Regions from separate parts of the Solibacillus sp. genome, predicted to be linked through region 1. Evidence: riboswitches for the same ligand, from Rfam matches in the RefSeq annotation. Region 1 holds a riboswitch; each other region holds the start of a gene.
What was found. A riboswitch is a leader RNA that binds a small molecule or an ion and turns the genes downstream of it on or off. The one in region 1 is predicted to bind cobalamin.

Region 2: it holds a riboswitch for cobalamin, as region 1 does, so the genes downstream of both, ABS917_RS01810 (hypothetical protein) here and cobT (nicotinate-nucleotide--dimethylbenzimidazole phosphoribosyltransferase) in region 1, are expected to answer to the same signal.
Region 3: it holds a riboswitch for cobalamin, as region 1 does, so the genes downstream of both, metE (5-methyltetrahydropteroyltriglutamate--homocysteine S-methyltransferase) here and cobT (nicotinate-nucleotide--dimethylbenzimidazole phosphoribosyltransferase) in region 1, are expected to answer to the same signal.

Annotation. Positions count from the first base shown of each region.
Region 1 is NZ_JBELZM010000026.1:10,001-14,545, forward strand. It holds gene ABS917_RS17775 (hypothetical protein) at 1-46, opposite strand, end outside; gene cobT (nicotinate-nucleotide--dimethylbenzimidazole phosphoribosyltransferase) at 621-1,679, opposite strand; cobalamin riboswitch at 1,775-1,954, opposite strand; TPP riboswitch at 2,270-2,384, shown strand; gene thiC (phosphomethylpyrimidine synthase ThiC) at 2,535-4,319, shown strand; gene ABS917_RS17790 (serine protease) at 4,341-4,508, shown strand.
Region 2 is NZ_JBELZM010000001.1:372,694-377,238, reverse strand. It holds gene cobS (adenosylcobinamide-GDP ribazoletransferase) at 1-140, opposite strand, end outside; gene ABS917_RS01820 (bifunctional adenosylcobinamide kinase/adenosylcobinamide-phosphate guanylyltransferase) at 153-695, opposite strand; gene ABS917_RS01815 (ABC transporter substrate-binding protein) at 766-1,707, opposite strand; gene ABS917_RS01810 (hypothetical protein) at 1,694-2,254, opposite strand; cobalamin riboswitch at 2,415-2,596, opposite strand; gene ABS917_RS01805 (Fur family transcriptional regulator) at 2,662-3,072, opposite strand; gene ABS917_RS01800 (metal ABC transporter permease) at 3,069-3,935, opposite strand; gene ABS917_RS01795 (metal ABC transporter ATP-binding protein) at 3,951-4,545, opposite strand, start outside.
Region 3 is NZ_JBELZM010000011.1:79,350-83,894, reverse strand. It holds gene ABS917_RS12075 (VC0807 family protein) at 1-561, shown strand, start outside; gene ABS917_RS12070 (transcription initiation factor TFIIIB) at 586-789, shown strand; gene ABS917_RS12065 (hypothetical protein) at 873-1,052, opposite strand; gene metE (5-methyltetrahydropteroyltriglutamate--homocysteine S-methyltransferase) at 1,064-3,334, opposite strand; cobalamin riboswitch at 3,497-3,676, opposite strand; gene ABS917_RS12055 (SCO family protein) at 3,908-4,519, opposite strand.

The DNA.
Region 1 (4,545 bases):
AAAAAGGAATAATAATAAACTCATCTTTTTTAAAAATTTGATTCATATTATCTTCATCCTTTTCTCGAATATATTCAAAAACGACCTTTCACATACGGAGAAATAGTGATCACCCCGTTCCCTTTTATGCCCCTCCCGCCTCTCCTCTTAATTGGTCTTATTATTTCATTACCCTATTTACCGGTTACTTTATTCCAAGTTCAATTAAAAAAGCACTTTTTTAGCTATTATTAACAGTTCGGATACGTTTTTACATTTTGTTAATATAGGATATTACAAAGGGAAAGCATTTGACAGGACAATCGCTTGAATTTTACAGAATTTTCAGTAAAATTAAATCAAATTCTATTCATTAACTGTAATGTTTTGGTCAAACACTAGATTTACGAGGGTTGGATAAGGCTTTCTTTATTGTATTCCTCGCTTAGTACATTAAACGGAAAGTTCCGCTTATTGTTATTTTACTGGTAAAACAAATAGATTAGACTGAAAAACTGTACTTATTTTCCGGGTTTACCTTATTCATTTGAAAAAAGGCTACATTAAAAGTAATGGTTTCTTTTAATGTAGCCCGTTTAATAAATTTTATTTTATGATTTTTTTCTTTTTGAAAAACTTTTCTACTTGGCCACTAAAAGCGCTGCCGCTTCTTCCAATGTGACCATATTCGTAATCATCGAACATGCCGCGTCAAGAATCGGAAACGCTAGTGCAGCACCTGATCCTTCTCCAAGTCGCATATTCATATGCAGCATCGGTTCCAATCCTAAAAGCTCTGCCGCAATTTTTGCCCCTGGCTCTTCCGATAAATGGGATGGAATCAAATACGCTTTCACATTCGGATTCAATTTATAGGCGATTAAAGCCGAAACGGTTGAAATATACCCGTCAACTACGACCGGCACACGATTCGCTGCAGCTGCAAGGAAGATTCCTGCCATCCCGCAAATCTCCAGTCCGCCTACTTTTGCCACTACATCAATCGGATCATCCGCATTCGGCTCATTCAATGCAATCGCTTTTCGAATCACTTCTGCTTTATATTCAATGCCGCCAGCACCAACTCCAGCTCCGAAGCCCGTTACTTCCAATGGGTCACACCCATGAAGTACCGAAAGCACAGCAGCACTAGGTGTCGTATTCCCGATGCCCATTTCTCCTGTACCGATAAGATTAATACCGCTTTGAATGGCTTCAGTTGCAACTTCAATCCCTACTTCAATCGCCTGAATCGCTTCTTCTCGGGTCATTGCAGGACCTTTCGCCATATTGTCTGTCCCGTATTTCACCTTTTTAATGATTACCCCTGCGTTTTGAGGTAAGTCTTCTTTTACACCGATATCCACCGGGATAACTTGTGCATTTGTAATTTTCGCAATCGTACACATCCCTGTCGTCCCTTTCGGAAATGAAAGTGTTTGGAAAACCGTTGTACTTTGTGGATTTGGCGTTACCCTTTCCTCATACACACCGTGGTCTGCCGCCATGACGATCATCGCTTTGTTATCGATTTTCGGCGCAAGCTCACCGGTAATTGTGGCGATTTGCATTGCTAAAGATTCGAGCTTCCCTAAACTTTGAGGCGGCTTTGCTAAAGAGTCTATGTACTGACGTGCTTTGCCTTCCATTTGTCGGTCGATTTCTTTAATTTGTTCAATCGTTTGCTTTAGTAATTTCATGTTTCGTTTCCCCCTATTTGAATGAATTTTGACAATAAAAATAGCCTGCAGTTTATTCGATAACAAATAAACTACAGACATATCCAGTGTCTATAAACAGGAAGCGTACTTAGGCAGGTCTCCTGGCTCAGATTCACGATTCCATAACCCCTTCCCAGATCTATATCCAGTGGGCTTTGCTATGGAACTCCTCTATACAGTGTTGGGATTACGCTAAAGCTTTTCACTTTATTCCCTATTCTCCCTTAACGGGCACCTAATGCTTGATGAATTTAACATTACTTTACGACGAACGACTTTTTTCGTCAAGGATGATTTTCAATAAGCAGGAATTAAAACGTTTTCTGATTCAGAATTCCTTAAATATAAAAAAAGTCCACCTCTTGAGAATGTTGACTCATCAGAAATAATAATACGTTCGGGTTTTGTTTCTTTAATGTTCTTAACGTCGAGACATGCAGAGGTTTGTAATGTGCATGCGAAATGAGTACGATATCAATAACTGGTAAGGTAATTCATCTAACAAATACTTTTCTGAATTTTCCCTTTTATCTCAATTAAGTTTCATGTATACTAATATAAAATTGAATAGAAATAACTAGGGGAGTCCAATAAGTTGGGCTGAGAATGAAACACGTTGAAGTTTCTTGACTCTTGGGACCTGATCTGGATCATACCAGCGTGGGGAAGTTAGCATCGTATTATAGTAATACTACTTCTGTATACATATTAGCCGGGTCCGACCATTTATTGGACACCGGCTTTTTTATGTACTTCATAAGCTTTTTTAAGCTCCTCACTGTTGTGCTCTATCTCTTGTCCTTATATTCAAAAAAGGAGAGATTTATTATGTCAATGTCACCATCTTCATTAAACGAACAGAGTATTTCCATTATGTCTAACTTTTCAGGTAGCAAAAAAGTATATGTAACAGGCTCTAGACCTGACATTAAGGTTCCAATGCGTGAAATCGAGTTAAGCCCGACAACTGGTACGTTTGGAGAAGAGGAAAATCCTCCAGTACGTGTGTATGACACCAGCGGACCTTATACAGACCCTGATCATTCTGTCGATATTACAAAAGGTCTCCCTGCCCTTCGCAGTACATGGATTCAAGAACGTGGCGATGTGGAGGAATATGATGGTCGTGAAATCAAGCCTGAGGATAATGGTTATAAAGATAAAAACGATCCTCGTGCTAATCATAACGTGTTTCCTGGTTTAAAGCGGAAACCGTTACGGGCTAAAAAAGGGAAAAATATTACACAACTTCATTATGCACGAAAAGGAATTATCACGCCTGAAATGGAATTTATCGCAATTAGAGAAAATATGAAACCTGAATTCGTACGGGATGAAGTTGCAAAGGGTCGAGCGATTATTCCTTCTAATATCAACCATCCAGAATCAGAGCCCATGATAATAGGTCGTAACTTTCATGTAAAAATTAACGCGAATATTGGCAATTCTGCTGTTTCATCTTCCATCGAAGAAGAGGTTGAAAAAATGACATGGGCAACACGTTGGGGTGCTGATAATATTATGGACCTATCAACAGGTAAAAACATTCACACAACACGGGAATGGATTATTCGAAATTCGGCTGTTCCTGTCGGTACCGTACCTATTTATCAAGCACTAGAAAAAGTAAATGGTGTTGCTGAAGACCTAACATGGGAGGTTTACCGTGATACATTGATTGAACAAGCCGAACAAGGGGTGGATTACTTCACCATTCATGCTGGTGTTCTTTTACGGTATGTTCCGTTAACAGCAAAACGTTTAACAGGTATTGTATCCCGAGGTGGATCTATTATGGCACAATGGTGTCTTCACCACCATAAAGAAAATTTTTTATATACTCACTTTGAAGAAATCTGTGAAATCATGAAAACTTATGATGTTTCATTCTCTTTAGGGGATGGCTTACGTCCTGGTTCCATTGCAGATGCCAATGATGAAGCTCAATTTGCGGAATTAGAAACTCTTGGAGAACTAACAAAAATTGCTTGGGAGCATGATGTACAGGTTATGGTTGAAGGACCGGGACACGTGCCAATGCACCTTATAAAAGAAAACATGGACAAACAACTGGAAGTTTGTAAGGAAGCTCCTTTCTATACTTTAGGCCCTCTTACAACTGATATAGCTCCTGGCTATGATCACATTACATCTGCTATTGGAGCTGCAATGATTGGTTGGTATGGGACAGCGATGCTTTGTTATGTAACGCCAAAAGAACATTTAGGTTTACCGAATAGAGATGATGTTCGTGTAGGGGTTGTCACTTATAAAATTGCTGCACATGCTGCTGATTTGGCAAAAGGGCATCCAGGAGCACATAAAAGAGATGATGCCTTATCAAAAGCTCGTTTTGAATTCCGTTGGAGAGATCAGTTTAATTTATCTTTAGATCCTGAACGTGCAATCGAATATCATGATGAAACTTTACCTGCTGAAGGTGCAAAAACAGCACATTTCTGTTCTATGTGTGGACCTAAATTTTGCAGTATGAGAATCTCTCAAGATATTCGTAATTTTGCAAAAGAAAAAGAACTTGATACGAAGGAAGCTATTGAAATAGGTATGAAGGAAAAAGCTGAACAGTTTAAGCAATCTGGTGGTAACATATATCAGTAACTTTCTTAGGGGGTCATTAGGATGAAAGTCGGAAAAATTGAAGAGGAAATTAATCAGCTCAAAACTCACCTTGCTGTTTTGGAGAAAAGTTTAAAAGAAATCCAGCAAAATTGTGATCATCATTTTAAGGGAAATCAATATCATGAAAAATGTATCAAGTGTAATAAAGTAAATGTTTTATATTATTAGTAAATAAAAAGTGTCATAAGAAATAAGAGATTCCATA
Region 2 (4,545 bases), on a different contig from region 1:
GATCCGATCAGCAATCCGACAATCGGCAAAAATCCATACATCCATGTAACAGACTTGGCATTCATATCCAGCTGTTTTTTAATCGGCACCGCCGAAAAAAATTGCCACGCTAATAAAAAACCGCTCCAACTATTTTTCAACTTGTTTCCTCCTTACTTCCAACGCTGTACAAGCTGAAATTGTACTTCATATGCTTCATCACTGTTTTGTACAATCCATTGGTGAAGCTCTCCCAACAATTTACGATAAAGATTTACCTCATCATATTGTGAAGGCAATTCATCCAGCACTTCATTTGATACAACTATTATTGTAGCACCTTGCTTCCGCCAAGTTAGCAATTGCTTTTGCATCGATCCGATACAATTATCGATATATTCGCTACTTTCATTTTTTTGTTCGTATGTATACAGTACATTCGAAAGCCATGTTGTCACACATTCAAAAAGCACAACTGCATCGTTTGAAAGCTGCCGGATTGCTACAGGAACTTCAACTTGCATTTCCACTGTGGTCCAGTTGGCATTCTGATTTTCACGATCCTGCTGATGGCGGACAATCCTTTTTTTCATTTCCTCATCAAAGGATACGCCTGTCGCAACATAGTAGAGCGTATTGACTTCACCTAACCGCCTTGCATATTTCTCTGCAAAAGCACTTTTCCCGCTGCGTACGCCACCCGTTATAAAGATCAAGCGTCTCCCTCCTCATCCTTGTATGTAAAAAGAACATGCCTAAACTAAGGCATGTCCTTCTATTCTATACTTATTTAAACAATTCCGGGTATACTGATTGCGCCATAATTTCTACCGCTTCACCAATTCGTGGTCCAGGACGTGACATAATATCCCCATCCACTAAATAAACTGCCTTGTCTGTGACTGCCTGTATTTTATCCCAGCCTGTACGTCCTAAAATTTCCTCAACTGCATTTTCCATATACGTTGCAGGTGTAATAATAATTTCAGGATTACGAGTTATAACATCTTCTTCCGTCACACTGATCCAGCTCTTCTGATCAGCAAAAATATTTTCAACATTTGCGTGATCCATTATTTCCTGCTGGAACGTACTGCTGCCGGTAGTCCAAAGATCCGGAGCTGGCGATACTTCATAATAGGCTTTTTTCTTCGCATCGATATCCGCTGTTTTTTCCTGTACTGTTTCGATTTGCGCCTTAATGTCAGCTACAACTTCATCCCCTTTATCTTCGACACCCATTACTTCAGATAGCTGGATAATATCCGAATAAACATCATCAAATGTCGCCGCAGAGGCAATTACAAATACTTTTAAACCTGCATCTTCCAATTGGGTAATTTGTGTTTCATCTCCGATTGTGTAAGCAATCACGACATCCGGATCTAATTCAACAATTCGTTCTGCATTAATGACTGTAGAAGTGGACACACGTTCAATTTCTTGTGCGGCTTCCGGATATGTATCAAATTCTGTAGCACCGACAATTTGTTCTCCAACGCCCAGTTCAAACAAAATTTCTGTATTGCTTGGTTGCAGGGAAATAATCGTTTCCGGTACTTCTTCGAATGTCACTTCAACACCACGGTCATCTACAACTGTATAGGGAGCGCCATCATTTTTGGATGCATTATTAATGTCCTTTTCTGTTTTCCCCTCATCTGATCCACATGCTGCCAGTAATAATGTTGCCGCTAAAGCAACGACCCATTTGTTATTTGATTTCATTTGTTGTAACTCCTTTTTTCTTTTTCGTTGGATAGGATTTTGAGATAAATGAAATTTCATCTTGTTGATGCTGCTGATTCATAAAGACCGCCATGACAAAAAATACATTGGCCAGCAACCCGAGAAAATCAAACAGAATTTCATCCACTTCTCTTTCTTCACTTACTTTATGTAATGCTCTGTAAGACTTTTTCGCCTCACTCCGGCAAATGTGGAGTCTCGCGGCACTTTCAATACCTTGGGGCAGCACAAATTGCTGAATCGTTTCCCCGACTTCATCTACATAAAAGTCGTATCGATCGCTTAGCCATTGTATATCCTCTGATGTAATGGCCAATTTACCTCGGACCGAACCATTGGCATGATAAGCTAACGGTTGTATCTTCCTTAAGTCTTCCAGAACGACTTGACCGGATGCATCATCAGCTAACGTTGGAAAGACTGTCCCGATTCGCGTCGTCAAAGAATCGGTGCGGATTTCATAATCGACGCAGCAAGATTTTTCCCGCATAAACGGATAACAGGAAAAACGGATATCCTTTTTCATATAATTCTCCTCACTTCAAGTAGTGCCTCACCGAAATTACCGAGTGAACGAAAAAAAGCCACCCAAGAAAATGGATGGCTTCAAAAATCAAAAAAAGAGTGTAAAACGATGCTCATTCGATCAGTGACTGCCGTACATTCTCTTTAATTCCGAAGAGGGATGTTACGATAAGAAAAAGATCGGTCTCCTGGCTCCGCGCTTCACTCTACTCATAAGTACCTTCCCGCTATATTAGCAGTGGTTTCTCACTTATTTTCGTCAACGCTTACAGTTACGGATATAGCTTCGGATTTGCACCGAATTCCCATTTATGCATAATGCATCTTTTTCCTGCAAATTTATTCAATTTGTCTTAATCACTTTAGCATATAAAAAAAATTATGCAAATAAATATTTTTTATTGCTAACTATAAACATTCCGGACATTTTCCGTAAATTTCAAATTTATGGGCCTCAACGGCATAACCGGGCAGCTTTTCACCGAGCATTTCCATGGGGCAAACAGACAGTTCCTTTACATTCCCGCAATCACGGCATATAAAATGGTGGTGATGGTGATCCGACTCACAATGCATACGGAAATTACGCTCACCGTTTAATTCTGTTTCTTCTAAAATATCAAGCTCCACAAAAGTAGCCAAGTTACGGTAAATTGTATCGAAACTCATCCCGGGGAAATCTTTTTTCAATACTGATAACAAATCACGGGCAGTCAAATATTTGTCTGTAGCTGCAAACATCCCCAAAATCAACTCTCGTTTATCCGTCTTTTTATAGCCATTGTCCTTTAATATTTCCCACGCGCGCGATGCATTCACAGTACTTCTTCCCCTTCCGTTTTAATCGTGAATTTCAAAACAAGTTTTTTTATTAAAATTACTAACAGCAAAATCAGAATCGATGTGACAACAATTGTTCCGCCCGGTGCCAAGTTCAGGTAAAATGCAGAAACGAGTCCGATTACTACGGCCAGCTCTCCAAATACAATCGCTAAAATGATCGCTTCTTTAAAGCCGCGAGCTAATCGCATCGCTGCAGCCACCGGCAATGTCATTAGACTTGAAACAAGCAGAATGCCCACAATACGCATACTTGCTGCGATTACGAGTGCGACAACGATCATGAACAATAAATGAATCCATTTCGCAGGTAAACCGCTCGCTTTCGCATATTCCTCATCGAATGACAAAACGAAAAGTTCTTTAAAAAACAGAACTAAAAACAATACGACAACTACTGCAATTACAAGCACAACATATAAATCCTGGCGCGATACAGCAGATACGGAGCCGAATAAATAGCTCATTAAATCAGCATTAAATCCGCTTGCAAGTGAAATAAAAATGGCACTCACACCGATACCGCCGGACATAATAATCGGAATCGCAAGTTCTTCATAATGTTTATATAGTCTGCGTAATCGTTCAATTAAAATCGAACCACTTACAGATGAGAGAATCCCTAGATAAATCGGGTTCAGCAATGCCAGCGCTGCAAACGATTGGCTCAAATACAGGCTTCCTGCAATCCCTGCCAGTGTGACATGCGACAGTGCATCAGCTATTAGCGATAGACGTCTTACTACGATAAATACACCAAGCAATGGTGCAATTACTCCAATAACAAGCCCTGAGAAAAAGGCATTTTGTAAAAATTCATAGGTTAATATAGCTTCAATCATAACGACCTGCTCCTCTTAATGAATCTTTCGAACAGAGTGGCCGTTCCAGCTAGCAATCTGTTCTTCCGAAATCGTATCAAAATCATTTTTGTATCCGTGGAAATGGATCGACTGATTTAAGCATGCGACATGACTGACACGATCCGAAACCGTGTCCACATCGTGTGTAACTAAAATCATTGTCATATTGTGATGCTTATTCAAATGTGCGAGCATATCATAGAATGCCTGCACATTTTCGCGGTCAATTCCGACTGTCGGTTCATCCAAAATAAGGAGCTTCGGATCGGACACTAATGCACGTGCAATGAACACACGCTGCTGCTGCCCTCCAGAAAGCTGACCAATATTCCGTTTCAGAAATTTTTCCATGCCGACATCTTTTAAAGCACCTTTTACTAAAAAGTCCGCATCTTTTGGATAGCGTTTAAAGAGCCCGACCTTTTGTGATAAACCGCTTTTCACGACTTCTTCGACCGTTGCAGGAAACCCCGAGTTAAAGGCATTGGATTTTTGCGAAACATAGCCAATCCATTCGCGGTGTTTAAAATGGTTCGCTTGTTCGCCAAATAATTTAATTTCCCCTGACATAGGCTTTAACAGTCCTAAA
Region 3 (4,545 bases), on a different contig from region 1:
CTGTCCACTGTTCCCGGAATAATTTATACTGTTTACCGCTTTGCTAAGGATCGTCAATTCAATATGACAGGCTTGTTTATTTTAGGCTCTATGCTGATTGGTACTACGGTCGATTTACTATCCGGCTCAGCCGAGCAGATGATATGGAATAATGTTTATTTAGGACTTTTTTACACATTTCTTTATGTAATTTTGCTCATCGTGAAGCAGCCTTTTTCTCTTTATATTGCAGTTGATTTTGCTTATTTGCAAGGTCATTCACGAAAGGACAGTAAAACATTGTTCTTTCAAAAAGGGATGTTTCAATGGTTTCAGCTCATTCAGATTGTCTTTATTATTCGTGGATTTGTAATGGCAGGAATTACGGTCTTTCTCTTACGGAAATATGGAATTGACAGCTTTGGTGACATGCTGGTTTATAAACGAGTTGCAGGATGGGTGTTTTCCGGCATTTTAATGGGGATGTTCTTTTACATTAATGTAATTGTGCAAAAATATACGAAGGGATTACAGGAAAAAGGTGATGAAAAGCTGCCGGAAACAGACATTGTGGCGGATTAATTTTTTATTGAAAGGTTGATGGAGATGAAAAACTTTGCTAATGTACAAGAATGCCCAAAATGCGGCGGCACGGAATTAGGAAAAGGCAAACATAGCGGGTACAGTGTTATGTCACCTGTTAATAAATTAAGTTTAGGATGCAATATCGAATACATTATTTGTACCGAGTGCGGGTTTATTATTGAAGGCTATGTAGTAAAACCCGAGAAATTTAAAGGGACTTTTTAATTCGTTATGAGTATTACAAATAGCCCGTTGCATATTGCATTGCAACGGGCATTGTAATTTCTATCTGTTTGTAAAAAATTTATTTAGCCTACTAACACAGCTTTTACAGAATAGTAGGCTTTTTGAATTTCCTTTGCATCCGTTGGGTATGTCGCCATCAATTCATCTCGTAACTCTTTAAGGCTTTTTGTATAACTTCCTGTAAAGCCATTCATTATAGCTGTCAAAAAAACAGGGGTGTAATTTCTTTTCATTCGACTCATAGTGACCGCCCCTAATTCAACTGTTTTAGACGCTTTTTTGCGGCCACCATATTTTTCAATGATGCAATGGTCTCTTGTTCCGTACGTGTTTTCAGACCACAATCGGGATTGATCCAAAATTGTTCTTTTGCGATTACTCTTTTACTATTTTCTATAATGGCCGCCATTTCTTCCACAGTTGGAATACGCGGGCTATGAATATCATATACACCTAAGCCAATTCCAAGTCCATATGGTGTTTCTTTCAGTACTTTTATCAGCTCCCCGTGACTTCGTGACGTTTCAATTGAAATTACATCCGCATCCAATGATTCTATTACATCAATAAAATCGTTAAACTCGCAATAACACATATGTGTATGAATTTGGGTCGTTTCCCGTACACCGCTTGTCGCTAATTTAAATGCTGCTACACTCGCATCGATATAAGCCTTATGCAGACTTTTACGGATTGGCATGCCTTCTTTCAAAGCAGGTTCATCTACTTGAATAATATAGATTCCCGCATTTTCAAGTGCCCTTACTTCTTCTCTTAGTGCCAGGCCGATTTGATAAGCAACTTCTGAGCGCGGTAAATCATTTCTTACAAATGACCAGTTTAAAATTGTAACGGGTCCTGTCAGCATTCCTTTGACCGGTTTTTCCGTAAGTAATTGTGCCGCACTTACTTCCTTAACTGTCATCGGTTCTATCCATTCAACATCTCCGTAAATAATTGGCGGTTTTACACAACGCGATCCGTACGAAACTACCCATCCATTTTTCGTAAAAGCAAATCCGTTTAATTTTTCACCAAAAAATTCCACCATGTCTGTTCGCTCGAATTCTCCATGGACAAGGACATCAAGGCCAAGTTGCTCCTGAATCGCAATCCAACGTGCCGTTTCATTCGCATTGAATGCTTCATACTCTGTTGTTGTAATTTCCCCTTTTCGCCATAAACTACGGTTTTTCTTAACTTCTGCAGATTGCGGGAAACTCCCGATTGTTGTTGTCGGATAGTCTGGTAACTGTAAAAAGGCACGTTGCAGTTTGCTGCGTTTGTTGTAGTTATCTGCTCGGTTAAATGATTCCGGTGTTAATGCGTTTACATGTGCATGTACAGCCTTCTTTTGTCTCGATTCATGAAGTGCCAAGGTGCGGATTGCTTTTTCGCTTTCTAAAAACGCCTGGATATGAAGGACTTCGGGCTGAAGAATTTTCCCTTTAATCATTTGCAGTTCCGTAATTTTTTCATTGGCGAATGCTAGAGCATTTAGCAGCTCTGGCAAAATGCCATCCTCTCCTGCTGTTGTAACTGGCACATGCTGTAGACTGCACGATGTTTGTAGATGGATTGGTGAAAATGGTACATAGGAACGTATTTCCGCAATCAGTGCCAACTGCTTCTGCAACTCGGCTCTCCAAATGTCCCGACCATTAATAATACCTGCATATAGAACTTTATCTTTTGGGAAACCAAACTTTTTTAACGCTGCTAGATTTTCATTTTTCCCATGAACAAAGTCCAGTCCAAAGCCATCAACAGGCAAATCAATCAATGTTTCATAATCGGATAACGCTTCAAAATAAGTTGTGCAGATCGTTTCGACTGTCAGTCCGTTTAATACTTGATGATAGAAATGCTGAACTAATGCTATTTCTTCGGACGTAAGGTCTTTTGTAAGGCTTGGTTCTTCAAGCTGGATCGACGTTGCACCACTTGCTTCCAACGACTGAAGCAACTCCTTATATACCATTACCAGCTGCTGAATATAGTGTTGTTTTTGTTCTGGGCCAACACCTTTCGTCAGTTTATAAAATGTAAATGGACCGATAATAGTCACACGATGGATTGTGCCGGCTGCTTCTATTGCCTCCTGTATATATTGCGCGTAAAAGTTGTGTTGCAATGCCAGTTTCTGTCCTTCGTATTCCGGTACAATATAGTGATAATTCGTGTTGAACCATTTCGTCATTTCACTTGCCACCACGTTTTCAGCACCGCGCGCCATTGCAAAATACGCGGTTAAATGATGCTGCAATGAAAGGTGGTCGTATCTTGATGGAATCATATTAAACATAACGGCTAAGTCAAGCATGCGGTCATAATATGTAAAATCTCCTACTGTTAAAATATCCAGCCCTAAATCCTGTTGCTGCTGAAGTTGAGCGATGCGTAAGTTTTTCATTTCCTGTTCATAACTTCCTAAAGATAGTTGTTCTTTCCAAAACGCCTCTGTTACACGCTTCCACTCACGATTCGGTCCAATATACGGATAGCCAATTACTGCTGTTTTCATAAACAATTCCTCCTTAAATTTGTTACATAAAAACCAAAACCCCTCTTTCCAAATGAAAGAGGGGTGTGAATGTTTAAGAGATTGACAAAAGAAACCTTTGTATTATCAAAGGAAGTTGTCTCACTTTCGCACAAAATCACCACCTATTTCCACGTAGGTATTGGCGTGTACTAGTTTCCGGCAGGTCTCCTGGCTCATCATCAACGTTCTTGTGATCCTTCCCATCATTAGACAGTGGTTGAATATCACGAACTCCGATTTACAGTTGCGGGACAGCACCAGACTTTCACTGGTTTCCCTTTTCAGCTTGTTCTCACAAGCACCGTAACTTACACAGTATGTAATTTCGTATACTATATCATAGAAAATGAGTTTTGAAAATTCTTTTTATTTCTTGCATCCTGTATATGCGGATTGAATTATTTCAGCTAATGCAGTGTGCTTTTTAATGAAATATGGAATGATATTAGCATATTTCGCTCTTTTATTAGAAATGTCCGCAGTAAACCCCACAAAAAAACTTGCTCAAAAAGCAGCTGCACTTTTTTCGCAAGTTAATCTAACATTTCACTATTATTTTAGACGTTCTTCAATGAGTGCTTCCATATCACTCGCAATCGTTTCATATGGAACACCATCTTCTCCCGTGCCATAACCTGAATAGTTTTTCACGGCAATTCCTTTTTCATCCACTAGGAAAAATGTATCAGCGTGGATAACTTGGTCATTCCCTTCAATTGACTGGACAGGTGTTTTAAATGAGTTTCTAGCAAATTGTTCAATAAATTTTTGATCGTACCCTGTCAGCATATGCCATTTTGATTCATCAACTGGTGTATGGCGCGATAAATATTCTGTCAAACGCTCTGGTGTATCGTAGTCCGGGTCTACTGAAAACGCGACAATTTTATAATCTTCCAGCCCCTTTTTTTCGAGGTGGTCCTGTATCCGGGTCATATTCATCGTCATTGGCGAGCAAATGGTTGTACAACTTGTGAAGATGAACATTGCCAGCCATGGTTCCCCTTTTAGGCTTTCCAGTGTCACTTCATTGTTACGGTGATCGGTCATCGTAAACCCGCTAATCTCAAAGTTGGTCGTCGGTTTAAACTGATAATTGCTGCATGCTGTGAGAACTGTCGCTGCCAAGAGCATAAGTGCGAATACAATTTTTTTCGTTTTCATTTCTCTCTCTCCACTCTTTGAACATT